3 regions of the Marinomonas sp. 63XJN7_7_ISO-PGPR-S23-202 genome follow, and region 3 is predicted to be linked to each of the others. Evidence: predicted binding sites of a transcription regulator. Region 3 holds the regulator's gene; each other region holds the start of a gene.
The links. Region 3 encodes PhoB, which activates phosphate uptake and scavenging genes when phosphate is short. Its sites were predicted from a motif close to TGTCATANNNNTGTCANA; they were not measured.
Positions count from the first base shown of each region.

Region 1 (4,482 bases), 2.5 Mb from region 3:
AATACGCGGGTCTGCTCACTATCGACAAATACCATAAGTCACGAGGTGATCACAATCGAAATGTGTGCTTGATCCCAAGTTCTGCCCACGGTACAAACCCTGCTTCTGCTGCTTTGGCTGGCATGAAAGTCGTGATTGTTAAATGTGACGAAGACGGCAACATTGACTTGGTCGACCTCGCCGAGAAGGCAGAAAAGCACACTGCTGAACTAAGCTGCATCATGGCAACCTATCCATCTACTCATGGTGTATTCGAAGAGCACATTCGCGAAGTATGCGAGATTGTCCATAAATTCGGTGGTCAAGTATACATTGATGGCGCCAATTTGAACGCGCTTGTTGGCATTGCTCCTCCAGGCGCATTTGGTGGCGATGTTTCCCACCTGAACCTACACAAAACCTTCTGCATTCCACATGGTGGTGGTGGCCCAGGCATGGGGCCAATTGGTGTTAAATCACACCTTGCGCCTTTCCTTCCTGGCCATAGCATTGAGCCAGTCATGGGTATGACAGAGCAACATGGCGCGGTCTCCGCAGCCCCATACGGTAGCGCAAGCATTCTTGTTATTACTTGGATGTACATCAAAATGATGGGAGACAAAGGCCTGCGGGATGCAACCTTTAACGCCATTTTGAACGCCAACTACATTGCCAAGCGTTTAGCCGATCATTACCCCGTGCTTTACACAGGCAAAAATGGCACAGTTGCCCATGAATGCATTATCGATATTCGTCCAATCAAGGCAGAATCTGGCATTAGCGAAGAAGACATTGCTAAACGATTAATGGACTTTGGTTTCCATGCTCCAACGATGTCTTTCCCTGTGGCTGGCACACTGATGATCGAACCGACAGAATCCGAGTGCAAAGAAGAGCTTGATCGTTTCTGTGACGCCATGATTCAAATTCGTAACGAGATCAGTAAAGTACAATCGGGTGAATGGCCCTTAGAAGACAACCCCCTTGTCAATGCTCCGCACACAGCAGACAGTCTGTTAGACATGGAATGGAACCATGCTTATTCGCGAAAAGAAGCAGCCTACCCATTACCTTGGATCAAAGGGCGTAAATACTGGCCAAGTGTTGGTCGTATCGACAACGTTTACGGTGACCGTAACTTGTTTTGCGAATGCCCACCGATCGACAGCTACGAAAGCTAAACTAAGCATTAAATGCAACACACTAAAAAGGCAAGCCAGAATATGGCTTGCCTTTTTTATTCACACTCAAAAGCCAGTACTTAAGTACCAGCATCCCCCTTTATAAAAATATAATAAATAGATTATCTAATTTATCAAATTGTGATTGGAGCGCTCCTTGATGTTATCCAGCTTGGGTCTTCGCCAAATCGATTGTCGCCAATAGAACCTTCTATAGATAAGAGAAAGATTAACAATAGGGTTCCAAATACAGGGATCACATTTAGACAAATAAACCAACCGGAACGGTTTATATCATGCAGACGGCGAATGGTCGCCCCTATGGTTGGTAATAAGGTCAAAAGATTAAACGCCAAAACAACAACCATCAATTGGTCCAAGGTGATCAGTGATTTTGACAAGAAGGATTGCAAAAAAAACAAGAAAGTAAGCAATAGATTGACAACCATATTACTCATAACAAAACACCAAAACTCTTTGCGAGACGAACGACCTGAAAACACAGCATATTTCTTAAAGGCAACCAGATACCAACCCATACCTTTCCTTCTCTTTTCATTCAGTTAGCTGATAGATAAACGCTCTGTAAAGAATATAACAGCATGGAATTAATCGCTAAAAAAATTACGACTAAAAAAGAGAACAATGTCAAAGGCTAGTCTAGAAAGCCATAAAAAGCGTTATACCACTCCAAACTGACGGGCAAATTCATCAAGCTTTTTACTACGAATTAGCTTCAGATGAGCCAACTCGGTTTTTGCCGATGTTTTCGCCTCTGCAATAAGTTTAGGATCCTGATTTAATTCCGCGTTTTTCAACGCCTTTTCATAGGCATCTAACACTTCATCAAAATGATCCTGATAAGCCTCTTCTACCATCGCAAGCGCTACGTGGTAAGTAGCATTTTTAGACTCGGCACTACGTTTTATGTGATCTAAAGAATTTTGAAAATACAAGGACTGTAAAGTAACGCGGGGAGAAGAAGTGCCTCGAGATTCTCTCCGTTCATTCACCACAACACCTGGTGAAACGGACTGCGTCGAAAAAACCGTACTCGCCTGCGTGTAACTTACAGGCATTGTGTTCAAAACAAGAATGGCAGTAAGAGACTGCAACTTCTTAAAAAAAACTTTTTTCATGCTCACCTACCTCTATTGAAAAATAGCAACATACAATCTCCTCTATAAAAAAAACGATTCGATTCTATGAAAAGTGAGATTTGATTCTATGAAGCAAGCATCACCAGCACAATCCAATCAGTACCATTGCACATTTAAACCTCACCCTTGCACTTTTATGACAAGACAATAAGCAAATAAAAACAACTTTCATGCACAAAATCCCAATAAAATGCCTTTATAGTAAATAAATTGTCATGAAATTGTCATTGTTACTGTGGTCTACTCATTGGCGATAAATTCGATCGGGCAGAGATCGATATTTCTACTACATATCAATCAGGTATCTCCCTGACTCAATGAGGAACAAAGAAATGACCCAGTCCGTTGATAATACTCGTCGTCGTATGCTTGGCTTTATGGCAGGCGCACCTTTACTCCCTCTAGCGGGAGGTATATTCACTTCCAAAGCGTTTGCCGACAACATCACAGACTCTCCATTGGCTTCCGTTAGCTTTGTCCCAATGACTGCGCCATCATTAAGCAACCCAGCCGCCATGGCGACAACCTATATCAATTCGGCAATGCAGCTTAAGTTCGAAGATGGTTCTAGCCGCCTTGTTAAACTAGACTATCATCCTTTTTTCATCTCTGGCGACAAAGTGCCAGATGGCAAAGGAGGTACAGTCGTTGCAGGTGGCTATTACGACATTAACAACCGTCCAATCAACGACCCAACAGCGGGTAATCGCCAATTCTTCTCAGACTGTCCAGATGGTTCGAGTCTATTAACGGTAGAAGGTGCAAACGTACCTGGCGTTTATGGCAAACCAGTATTTGCGGTGGTTCAATTTGAGTACACCTCCCGTGACGGTGGCGGTAATGATATGTATGGTCGTCTCCCCTCTCCTATTGCCGTATTAACACTGGATCAAAACCAAGAAACGGGTGAATTGAAACTGGTGAAATATCATAATGTTGATACGTCCAGTGTTGGTGGTTTATGGATCACCTGCGGGGCGAGCTTGTCACCATGGGGCACTCACCTTTCCAGCGAAGAATATGAGCCTGACGCATCAAAAATGGATGATAAGCGTTTCAAGGCCTACAGCAAAAATTTATTCGGTAATGAAAACACGGCCACACCTTATAATTATGGTCACCTGCCAGAAGTCACCGTCAACAAAGACGGTACAGGGTCCATCACCAAGCATTACTGTATGGGCCGCATTTCTCATGAGCTCGTTCAAGTCATGCCAGATGAACGCACCGTCATCATGGGTGACGATGCCACAAATGGCGGTCTATTCATGTTTATTGCTGACAAACCACGTGATTTGTCTTCTGGTAAGTTATACGTAGGAAAATGGCACCAAACTTCCAACGAAGGCCCAGGTGCGGGTGATATTTCTTGGATCAAACTGGGCGAAGCCAACAGCGATGAAATCAAACGTCTGGTTGATGCGGGCATCAAATCTTCTGACATCATGGAAATCCATCATAAAGACCCAAAAGACCCAAGCTTCACAAAGATTGGCTACGGCGGCAAACCAAACTGGGTAAAACTGAAACCAGGTATGGAAAAAGAAGCGGCCTTCTTGGAAACACACCGTTATGCGGCACTTGTTGGTGGCTCTTTAGGCTTTACCAAAATGGAAGGTACAACGGTCAATATCAAAGACAAAAAAGCCTACTCCGCGATGTCTTACATCTATAAAACCATGACGGATGGTAGCAATGACATCCATGTTCAGGGGCCAAAAGCCGGTGCCGTATACGAGCACAAGCTAACAGGCGGTCAAACAGACAGTGATGGCAACCGCATTGACAGCGAATGGGTATCCGTTCACATGCACGCCCCATTCAATCTAACGGGTGAAGATCTAAAAACAGCCGATGCAATCGGCAATACAGCCCATGCTGACCGTATCGCTAACCCAGATAACATCAAGTACTCTGAAAAGCTTCGCACTTTGTTTATTGGTGAAGACAGCGGCAATCATGTTAACAACTTCTTATGGGCCTATAATGTAGACAGTGGTGACCTATCCCGCATTATGTCTTGCCCAGCTGGTGCGGAATCAACGGGACTGCATGCAGTTGACGAAATTAACGGCTGGACCTACATCATGAGCAACATGCAGCACCCAGGCGACTGGGAAAGCCCATTGCATGACAAAGTAAAAGATGTATTAGATCCATAC
Region 1 is NZ_CM149677.1:2,649,841-2,654,322, forward strand. It holds gene gcvP (aminomethyl-transferring glycine dehydrogenase) at 1-1,160, shown strand, start outside; gene AC0VYG_RS12255 (DUF805 domain-containing protein) at 1,295-1,699, opposite strand; gene AC0VYG_RS12260 (hypothetical protein) at 1,841-2,299, opposite strand; gene AC0VYG_RS12265 (PhoX family protein) at 2,653-4,482, shown strand, end outside.
Region 1: AC0VYG_RS12265 (PhoX family protein) is a predicted target of PhoB. The motif match lies at 2,532-2,549, and genes of this name have one in related genera.

Region 2 (4,482 bases), 1.3 Mb from region 3:
GCACTATGGTTAGGCATTAATTCCGCTTTGTCTGTAATGGTACGTCAAGTCAACTTTATTTATGCGTTTGCCATGGCGGCGGTCACTGCAGAGATTGTTGTTATTTTAGTGATGGCTAATCCTGCTGCTGCCAGTAGTCAGGCGGTGTTTAATGTGGCGCAAGCTCGCATGAGTGAGATTATCATAGGCTCGATTTGTGCGGGTATTGTCAGTCATTTGTTTTGGCCGAGGAAAGTAAAAAATAGTCTGCAACGACAGTCTCGGTCAGTCATTAACCAGACATTAAGCTATCTCGTCACGGAGCTGGATAAAGAAGGCTCTCATGAGGGGCGACACCAGCAAATCGATGCCATTATGACCACGCTCGGGGTCGTTAGTGAGAACTCTAGTGCGGTAAATTTCGAAGGGCCAAATGGGCCGGGGCGCTCCCGAGCGGCTAACCAGATATGTCAGAAAGTACTGTCTTTACTGGCATTGATACAAATATTTGGTCGGCTACAACGGCGTCACTATGAATTGATGACGCCCACTCTGGCTCAGCTTATTGATCGGTTAAGAACGGCATTTGCTCAGATCGCAGAATCTGATAATTTTGATTATTGCTTAGATCAAGTAAAGACCTTGCGCCGAGAACTCACTGAGTTTCGAGACAATAATGATGCTGACCAACCTTTTGAGAGGCACGTGATCAGTATAGGTTCGGAAATTACCTCGAATTTGACCATATTATTACGAGCTTATAGAGCGCTAGAAGAGCGCGACAGTCGGTTGCTTAATGAACCGAGAATGCAAACTTATCGTGATCCATTAGCAGGACTCATTACTGGGTTTCGTACCAGTATGGTGTTTTTAATTGGCGCCACTATTTGGGTGAGCACAGGATCGAATGCGGCCTTGATGATTATGATCTTGCCTGTCATCTTTTCTATTATGTTGGCTCGTATCCCGCTTGTTATACTGCGTGTAGTGCTGAAGCGTTTGTTGATTGGTGTGGTGGTGGCTGCGTTCGTCACGCTTTTCTATGCTCTTAACCTTCTGTCGCAAAGCTCAGGGCAGTTGGAAATTCTTCTTCTTGTGTTGGCTGGCCCTTATTTTATTGGTTTATTACTGCTTGCTGATCGACAAACCTTGCCTTATGGATTGGGTTTTTGCATACCCTTTTCCATTTTAGTCAGTCCCGGTCGGGGGATGACTCGACCTTTTTCGATTGATTATACCTTAAGTGCTGCCATGGCTATTTTTACTGGGGTATGTATTCTGTTTTGGGTGTTTCACTTAATAAGAGGGCCGAGTGTTCATTTATTAGTACATCGAATTTTTAAGGCGACCTATCAAGACTTGTTGGATATTAATCAACAAACGACGCCTGTGGCCTGGTATAACCGACGCATGGCGGATCGACTTTTACGGTTAACCAATTATGACCAAGGGTCTAAATCTCGTGCCATTACGGATCTTGCTTTAAGTGCACTCAACCTTGGTCACGTTTCGATTCGTTTGCATTCCATCTGTGAAAAATTAGTAGGTAAACATCTAGCGTCCTTAGATAAATGGCAAAGTGCTTTGGCCGATGCCTTTTTATTAGCGACAAAAGGTAAGCATAATGATGAGTTTAACAAAACGAGTGCACTACTCTACGCTGAATTGATTGCCGCTGGAGGGGAGTCTGCGCAAGTTGAGGCAATCAAAGGCATGTTTATTCGTCTTAACCTCACTTTTGAGCGCAGTGCTGAAAACATTGCGGACCAGAATGCATGATAACTTATGCTGTATAAGGGGAGCAGGAGAGATAAGCTAACTGGTTTCAGTTAGCTTATGTTGGAAGAAGCAGGGGGATTAAATGGTTATTATCCAGTCAGCGCTTGATTTGCTTTTCGCGACAATGCTGGCATTTAAACCATCGTTGTTTTGGATCCTTGATATCGCTTGAGCGTGAGTGTATCCCCATGCTTGCATGTGTCGCTGGGCTAAGCGTTCTATGGCGATCTCAAGAGGAACGTCTAAAAACCAGTGTTGGTCAAAAAGCCCAGTAGAACCCTCCCAACCGTCTTCTTGGTGAAGTAAATACAAGCCTTCCACGAAGATTAATTTGATGTCTTTTGCAATAAGGCAATCATTTTCGACTGGGTCACCTACTTGATGATCGAAGCTTGGCCAAGGCACATCGTCTTTTTGGTAGCTGTGCTTTATTCTTTTTAGGCGCTCAATAAAAGCTGCGCTGTTAAATGTCCACGGGGCGCCTCGACGAGAAAAGGCTTCTTCTGGATTGGCTAGTAAACTGAGCTCTTTTTTTGAGTAGTGAAAGCCATCCATTGATAGACAAATCATTTGCCCCGGCTGAATGTCTTCCATGCGTGATGAAAGATAGTTTGCTAACGTGCTTTTCCCCGACCCTGGGCCTCCTGTTAATCCGACTAGCGTTCTCTCAGGCTTTTCAATTGCGCATAGCATGCGTTTGAGCGCGTGTTCGACATCGCTAGAGTAGGCATATAATTTATGCAGCTGCTCTTTATTCAATTGAAACCCTCCTCTTTTAGTGGATATAGTTTTTATTTTCTTGGTATTCCTACTTTAACCATAGCATGAGATGAAGGGTTATTCTTTGAAAAAAGCGGGTCTACATTGCATTAATATGACACAAAAAAAGTAAACCAGTGACATCATGACACCGTACTGTCTATTAGGAAGGTTTTGTTTTTCACTAGAAAGGTAGGACAACGTTATGACTCTAGAAGAGCTTAGTCAGGTTGCTGTATTGGATAAGGTCAAAATCCATTCCCTTGAGTCGAATTTGTATCAAGTGTCGGTGGTTTTGGATGGCGAAGAAGTGTTTGTGATGAATGATAAAGGGCGCTGTTTGACCAGCCATAATAAGCTGGATTTACAGTCTTTATTTAAAGACAAACAAGTCGCTAAGATGGTGTTAGTTCACCAAAGTGCCTATGACGAAATGGTTGGTCAACCCGTTCGGGAAGGCAGTAATGTTCTTGAGGTGTCATTAGGCAATCCTAACCTGTCCTAGATGGCCACGATGTCATGCAATGAATTGGATGGTTGAAAAAAGTCTACAGGCTAGTTCGACCAATCACTTGCATTTCGTTTTCATTGCCTTCTTGCTCACAGAAAACCTTGGCATAACCTAGGGTGGCATTGGCGTGTTCTCGCATGATGGCTTCCGCTCGACTTCCTTGTCCATGAATGATGGCGTCGACGGCGGCATGGTGTTGCATGTGAGCAAAGTTAAATCGTCGATATTCACGGGATAAGTTATTTTTATCAAACGCTAACGCACTGATGGAGGCAAAAGGCAGGTGTTCATTGCGGCTCAATGCTTCTTCTATGGCAGGGTTGTGGCTTGCTGTAATAATAATTTGATGAAAACGTTTGTTGATGTCGTGATATTTCTCAAGGTCCTGTTCGTCAATGCTGCCATTTAGGAAGAGTGCATCCCCTTGTTTTAACAAATAGATTAGCTCTTCCTTATGAGCGTCAGATAACCCAATTTCAGCGGCTTGTCGTGCCGCCAAGCCTTCTAATACCCCTCTCACCTCAATTGAACCTGTTATCTCTTCTTGAGTCATTTGCCTAACGATATAGCCTCGCCTTGGAAGCTTCGTTAATAGCCCTTCTTGTTCTAACGTCCGAAATGCGATGCGCACGGGCGTTCGAGAGACACCTAGCTCTTCCGATGTGGGGATTTCGGCAAGGCGTTGCCCTGCGGGAAGTTCACCAGAAAGAATCATTTGCCGTAGGCGGCTAATAACTTGTTGGCCGGGTTTGCTCATGGTTGTCCTTTATCTGTATTGATTGAGGTTAGCTTACTATTGTTCTGTGTCTGAGTGTTGCATGCAATGCCATGTAATGTACGCCCATTTTATCTTAAAAAAAGTGTAAAGATGAAAAATAAGAAAAATACAATAAATGCTTATCAATCAAACTGTTGTGATGCAAAACATTATTTTTGCCTATTAATTATTGGATCCATTTTACATTAATGTGTTTTATTTTTTCTGTATTTTGTCTATATTGGATCCAATGTTTGGTATTCTGATAAGACGCTTCAGTGCACTGCCGTCGTGTGAGGCGCTTTAAAAAGAAAAATAAAAAGGAGAGAAAACATGAAAGAACAAACTTATCCTAAGAATGCTTGGTATGTGGCTGCAATGTCCGATGAAGTAGCTGGCAGCAAACCGCTAGGGCGCAAGATCTGTGGTGAAAGTATCGCTTTTTATCGTTCACACGATAATGAGATTGCCGCTGTATTGGACTTTTGTCCTCATCGTGGGGCTGCTCTATCGTTGGGTTATGTGGAAGATGGACTGTTAGTCTGTGGTTACCATGGCTTGAAGATGGGCGCGGATGGCAAAACGAAAGAGATGCCACTCCAACGTGTGCAAGGCTTTCCTTGTATGAAATCTTACGCGGTTGAAGAGCGCTACGGATTCATCTGGGTGTGGCCAGGCGATCAAACCAAAGCAGATA
Region 2 is NZ_CM149677.1:3,758,289-3,762,770, reverse strand. It holds gene AC0VYG_RS17450 (FUSC family protein) at 1-1,758, shown strand, start outside; gene AC0VYG_RS17445 (P-loop NTPase fold protein) at 1,837-2,517, opposite strand; gene AC0VYG_RS17440 (DUF6482 family protein) at 2,723-3,022, shown strand; gene AC0VYG_RS17435 (GntR family transcriptional regulator) at 3,066-3,785, opposite strand; gene AC0VYG_RS17430 (Rieske 2Fe-2S domain-containing protein) at 4,119-4,482, shown strand, end outside.
Region 2: AC0VYG_RS17440 (DUF6482 family protein) is a predicted target of PhoB. The motif match lies at 2,621-2,638, and genes of this name have one in related genera.

Region 3 (4,482 bases):
ATTCCCTGTTAACTAAACAAATAGGATCAACAGCCTCACCTCGATGTTCCACCATGACGTTGGACATAAAGGCGAGGCTTTTTTATGCATTGTTCTATGGGACAAGGTTGCGAAACCTCAATATAATAGCCATGTCACTAATCGAGACCTTTATGCACTGGCAGAAACACCAGTGTCGATAAAAGGGCTCTTAACGATTGGCCTAACATGCAATTAAATCATCATCTGACACTTGCCTTGCACTACCGTTGGCAACCCTTAAAACAAATTAGCAAACAGCAAATTCCGGCGTCACTTTGGTTTTGGCTCACGACCAGTCAATCCATCACCGCAGAGTTGAAAAAAAGAGGCCAACTCACGGTAGAGGTTATTGAGGATGGTTGGGGAAAAGCAACGCCGCGTGAAAAACGACGACTCAACATGAAGCCACGCGATGCTGCGCGTGTTCGCACGGTATTATTAAAAGTCGATGGTCGAACCGTTATATACGCCCGCTCCATTATCCCAGCCAACGCCTTACGAGGTCATTGGCGACAAGTGAAACATTTGCACAATAAACCATTAGGCGGTTATTTGTTTAAGCATAGGGCACTTAAACGCAGCCCTATTGAGGTAGCGGCCCTTCCCAAAGGCTTATTTACCAATCACCATACCAAAGTCTGGGCAAGACGCTCTGTTTTCCAACAATTTGGCTCTGGTATCTTGGTCAGTGAAGCATTTTTCGAGACAATGGCATAACATAAAGGCGGCTTCGCCTAATTCTGACGACTAAATCAATGGACTCCCATGAACAAGCTTAAAGATTACGCCGACTTAACGCGTTTTAATCGTCCTATTGGCTCCCTACTCTTGCTGTGGCCAACCCTATGGGCCCTTTGGCTAGCGGCCGATGGCTGGCCCCAGTGGCATCTTATTGTCATTTTTGTTCTGGGAGTGTTTAGCATGCGTTCCGCAGGCTGTGTCATCAATGATTATGCCGACCGAAAAGTCGATGGCCACGTTGAGCGAACAAAGAATCGTCCTTTACCGTCTGGCCGTGTGTCCGAAAAAGAAGCGCTGGGGCTGTTCGCCTTTTTGGTCGTACTGAGCTTTTTGTTAGTGCTGTGTACCGATTTACGAACCATTTTGCTGTCTTTCGTCGGCTTAGGGCTAGCGGCACTGTACCCCTTTATGAAGCGCTACACCCACCTGCCCCAGTTATTTCTTGGCTTGGCGTTCTCTTGGGCGATTCCCATGGCATACAGCGCCCAAGGCGGGGATCTGCTAGACCCCAAGTTGTGGATGCTGTTTGTGGCAAACTGCTTCTGGACCATTGCCTATGACACCTACTATGCCATGACAGACCGACCCGACGATTTAAAAGTCGGCATTAAATCCACCGCGATCCTTTTCGGCAAATACGATTTACTTGTTATTCTCTGTCTACAAGGTCTGACGTTATCCCTGTTGGTCTGGATCGGAATATTGGCCCACCTTAACTGGATCTACTTTGTGTCGCTTATCATCAGTTTGGGATTATTTGGGATGCAATACCAAAAAGCCAAAGAACGTGACCGACAAGCCTGCTTCCATGCTTTCTTAGACAATAACCGAATTGGTTACTGTATCTTTATTGGCATCGCTGCTAGCTTACTATTTGTGTAATATATGGCGAATATGTGACATTTTCATATAACTGTCATACTAAGACGTTTTAATTAAACCGTTCCTGAGATGAGGGTAGATCCTGTGACCGGTAAAAAAGTATTAATCATTGATGATGAGTCTTCCATTCGCGAAATGATCGCCGTCGCCTTAGAAATGGCGGGATACGAATATATGGAAGCAGAAAATAGTCAACAAGCCCACGAAATCATTGTCGACCATCGACCTGATTTGATTCTCTGCGACTGGATGATGCCAGGGAGCAGTGGTATAGAACTGACTCGTCGCCTTAAAAAAGACAGTGCAACAGCGGAAATTCCCGTCATTATGTTGACGGCGAAAAGTGAGGAAGACAACAAAATTCAAGGGTTGGAAGTCGGTGCTGACGATTACATTACCAAGCCCTTCTCACCACGAGAATTAGTTGCCAGACTGAAAGCCGTGTTGCGTCGAGCCACCCCTCAAGGGGTAGATGAGCCAATAGAAATTGAAGGGTTAACCCTTGATCCTATTAGCCAACGCGTTACCATTGACAGCAAGCCACTTGATATGGGGCCAACGGAGTACCGCTTGCTAAAATTCCTCATGACTCACCAAGAAAGAGCCTATTCACGGGCACAATTATTGGATCAGGTATGGGGCGGTAATGTTTATGTGGAAGAACGTACCGTTGATGTACATATTCGCCGTTTACGTAAAGCCATTGGTAGCAGCCATGACTTTTTGATTCAAACCGTTCGAGGGACTGGCTACCGCTTCTCTCCGAAAAGGACTTAGTCATATAATATGAAAGCAGTTTGGCGAAGAGCAATAATTCGCTGGTCTTTAGGGCTTTTGGCCTGCATCGTCATCGGTTTTATCATAAACCACTTACAAGCCGTTGTACTTTTGTTTTTATTGGGAACATTGTATTGGCAGCTGTATCAACTTTACCAATTTCATTATTGGCTACGCCACTCAGGACGAGGTGCGCCTCCTGAATCGGATGGCATCTGGGGAGATATCTTCGATGTTGTCTACCGTTTACAGAAAAAGCAGCGTAAATCGAAGCGCCGCATGCGCCAAGCCCTGAATCGTATCGAGAATTCTACCGCCGCCCTAAAAGAAGGCGTCATTATGGCCGATAACCAAGGCAACTTAGAGTGGTGGAATAACTCGGCCGGGCACTTTTTAGGCCTAATGCGCCCAGTCGATCGTGGTCAACCCATTACCAATATTGTTCGCAACCCAGAATTTTTTCGTTACTTTACCCAAAAACGTTTTGGAGAACCGCTGGTGATTAAGTCACCGGCCAAAGAGGGCGTTTATTTAGAAGTCCAAACCACCTTGTATGATAAAAATGATCATTTGATTTTTATCCGCGATGTCACAAGACTGCATCTGCTTGAAGAAATGCGCAAAGACTTTGTCGCCAATGCTTCCCACGAGCTAAAAACCCCTTTAACGGTCATCAAAGGTTACTTGGAAACGTTAGAAATGTTCCAAGACTCCCTGCCCGCCAGCATGCAAAAAGGCATCACCAACATGTCTGAGCAGTCGGAGCGCATGGAACATTTAATCGAAGATTTATTGCTGCTATCGCGTTTAGAAAGCAATGATAAACGGGAGGAAGAGCATTGGCACGAGGTGTCTTCTTGGGCAGAGGCGATTAAGAAAATTGCGTCACCACTGCTTACTGACAAGCATACATTAGACATTGATATTCCAGAAAAAGCACGTTTGTACGGTTCTTACAACGAGCTCTACAGTGCGTTTTCTAATTTGGTGGTCAACGCCATCAAGTACTCGCCAGATGGTGGTGACATCAAGGTGAAGTGGGAATCCAATGAATTTAGTGGCGTGTTTTCAGTAGCCGACCAAGGTTTGGGCATAGACCCAAGATACATTCCGCGCTTAACGGAGCGATTTTTCCGCGTAGATAAAGGCCGCAGCACCAAAACGGGCGGCACGGGCTTAGGTTTAGCCATCGTCAAGCATGTCCTCATGCACCATGATGCTAAGTTACAGATCCTTAGCGAACTCAACCGTGGTAGTCGCTTCTCTTGTCATTTCCCTGCCAACCGTGTGCGGACGGATGATATCCCGGCGTTTTCTGCAATAGAAAAAAATGTTGAGGATGACAAAGAACCTATTGCAAAAGACCAATAAACCCCACCCTAACCCTCCCCTTAAATAAGGGGAGGGAACACGATATTCCTCAACCCAGCCCCTTCCAACGGAGCTGGGAGGGAACTACGGCTCATCCTACCAAAGGGAACTGTTTCGCTCCTCCCCCTTACCAAGGGGGAGGCTGGGAGGGGGTGATAAGGGTTCAATAAATAACACTATAAGCTATCAAACAGCTTACTGATAAACGCTTCTTTTTCAGCATCTTGGTCAATCAGCCCTAAACCAACGGTTAAAAAGGTTGAATCATGTTTCTTCTCAGTGGTGGCGACGGATTGGACATAATAATTTAGGCGATTGACCTTGCCCTCAAACTCTAAATCCAAAACAGATTGTCCCAATACCTGAGGAATCACGTCATCGCTCTTTATTAGCATGGTAGCGTCTTGCTTACTAAATTGAATCACCATGCAGCGAAATTGCTTGCCTTCAAAGCGCACCAAGGTTGGCATTTTCACATCTTTCACCGTGGGGACTGGAGCATCAGGGTTGATAAATTTCGTCGCCTCAACCTTACGAGTCGTTTTCCCCGACCCCATCAAGACATCCAATGATGCCGATGCAACGCCACCAGCAGGCGACGCACTTCTGGGTTTTTGTGAGGTCAGCTTACTTTGCATATTATGCTTTTTGGCGGCACTCATTACCTTGTTCACCAGCTGTTCACTGGAA
Region 3 is NZ_CM149677.1:5,100,321-5,104,802, forward strand. It holds gene AC0VYG_RS23485 (chorismate--pyruvate lyase family protein) at 208-738, shown strand; gene ubiA (4-hydroxybenzoate octaprenyltransferase) at 787-1,644, shown strand; gene phoB (phosphate regulon transcriptional regulator PhoB) at 1,729-2,421, shown strand; gene phoR (phosphate regulon sensor histidine kinase PhoR) at 2,431-3,792, shown strand; gene AC0VYG_RS23505 (response regulator) at 3,969-4,482, opposite strand, start outside.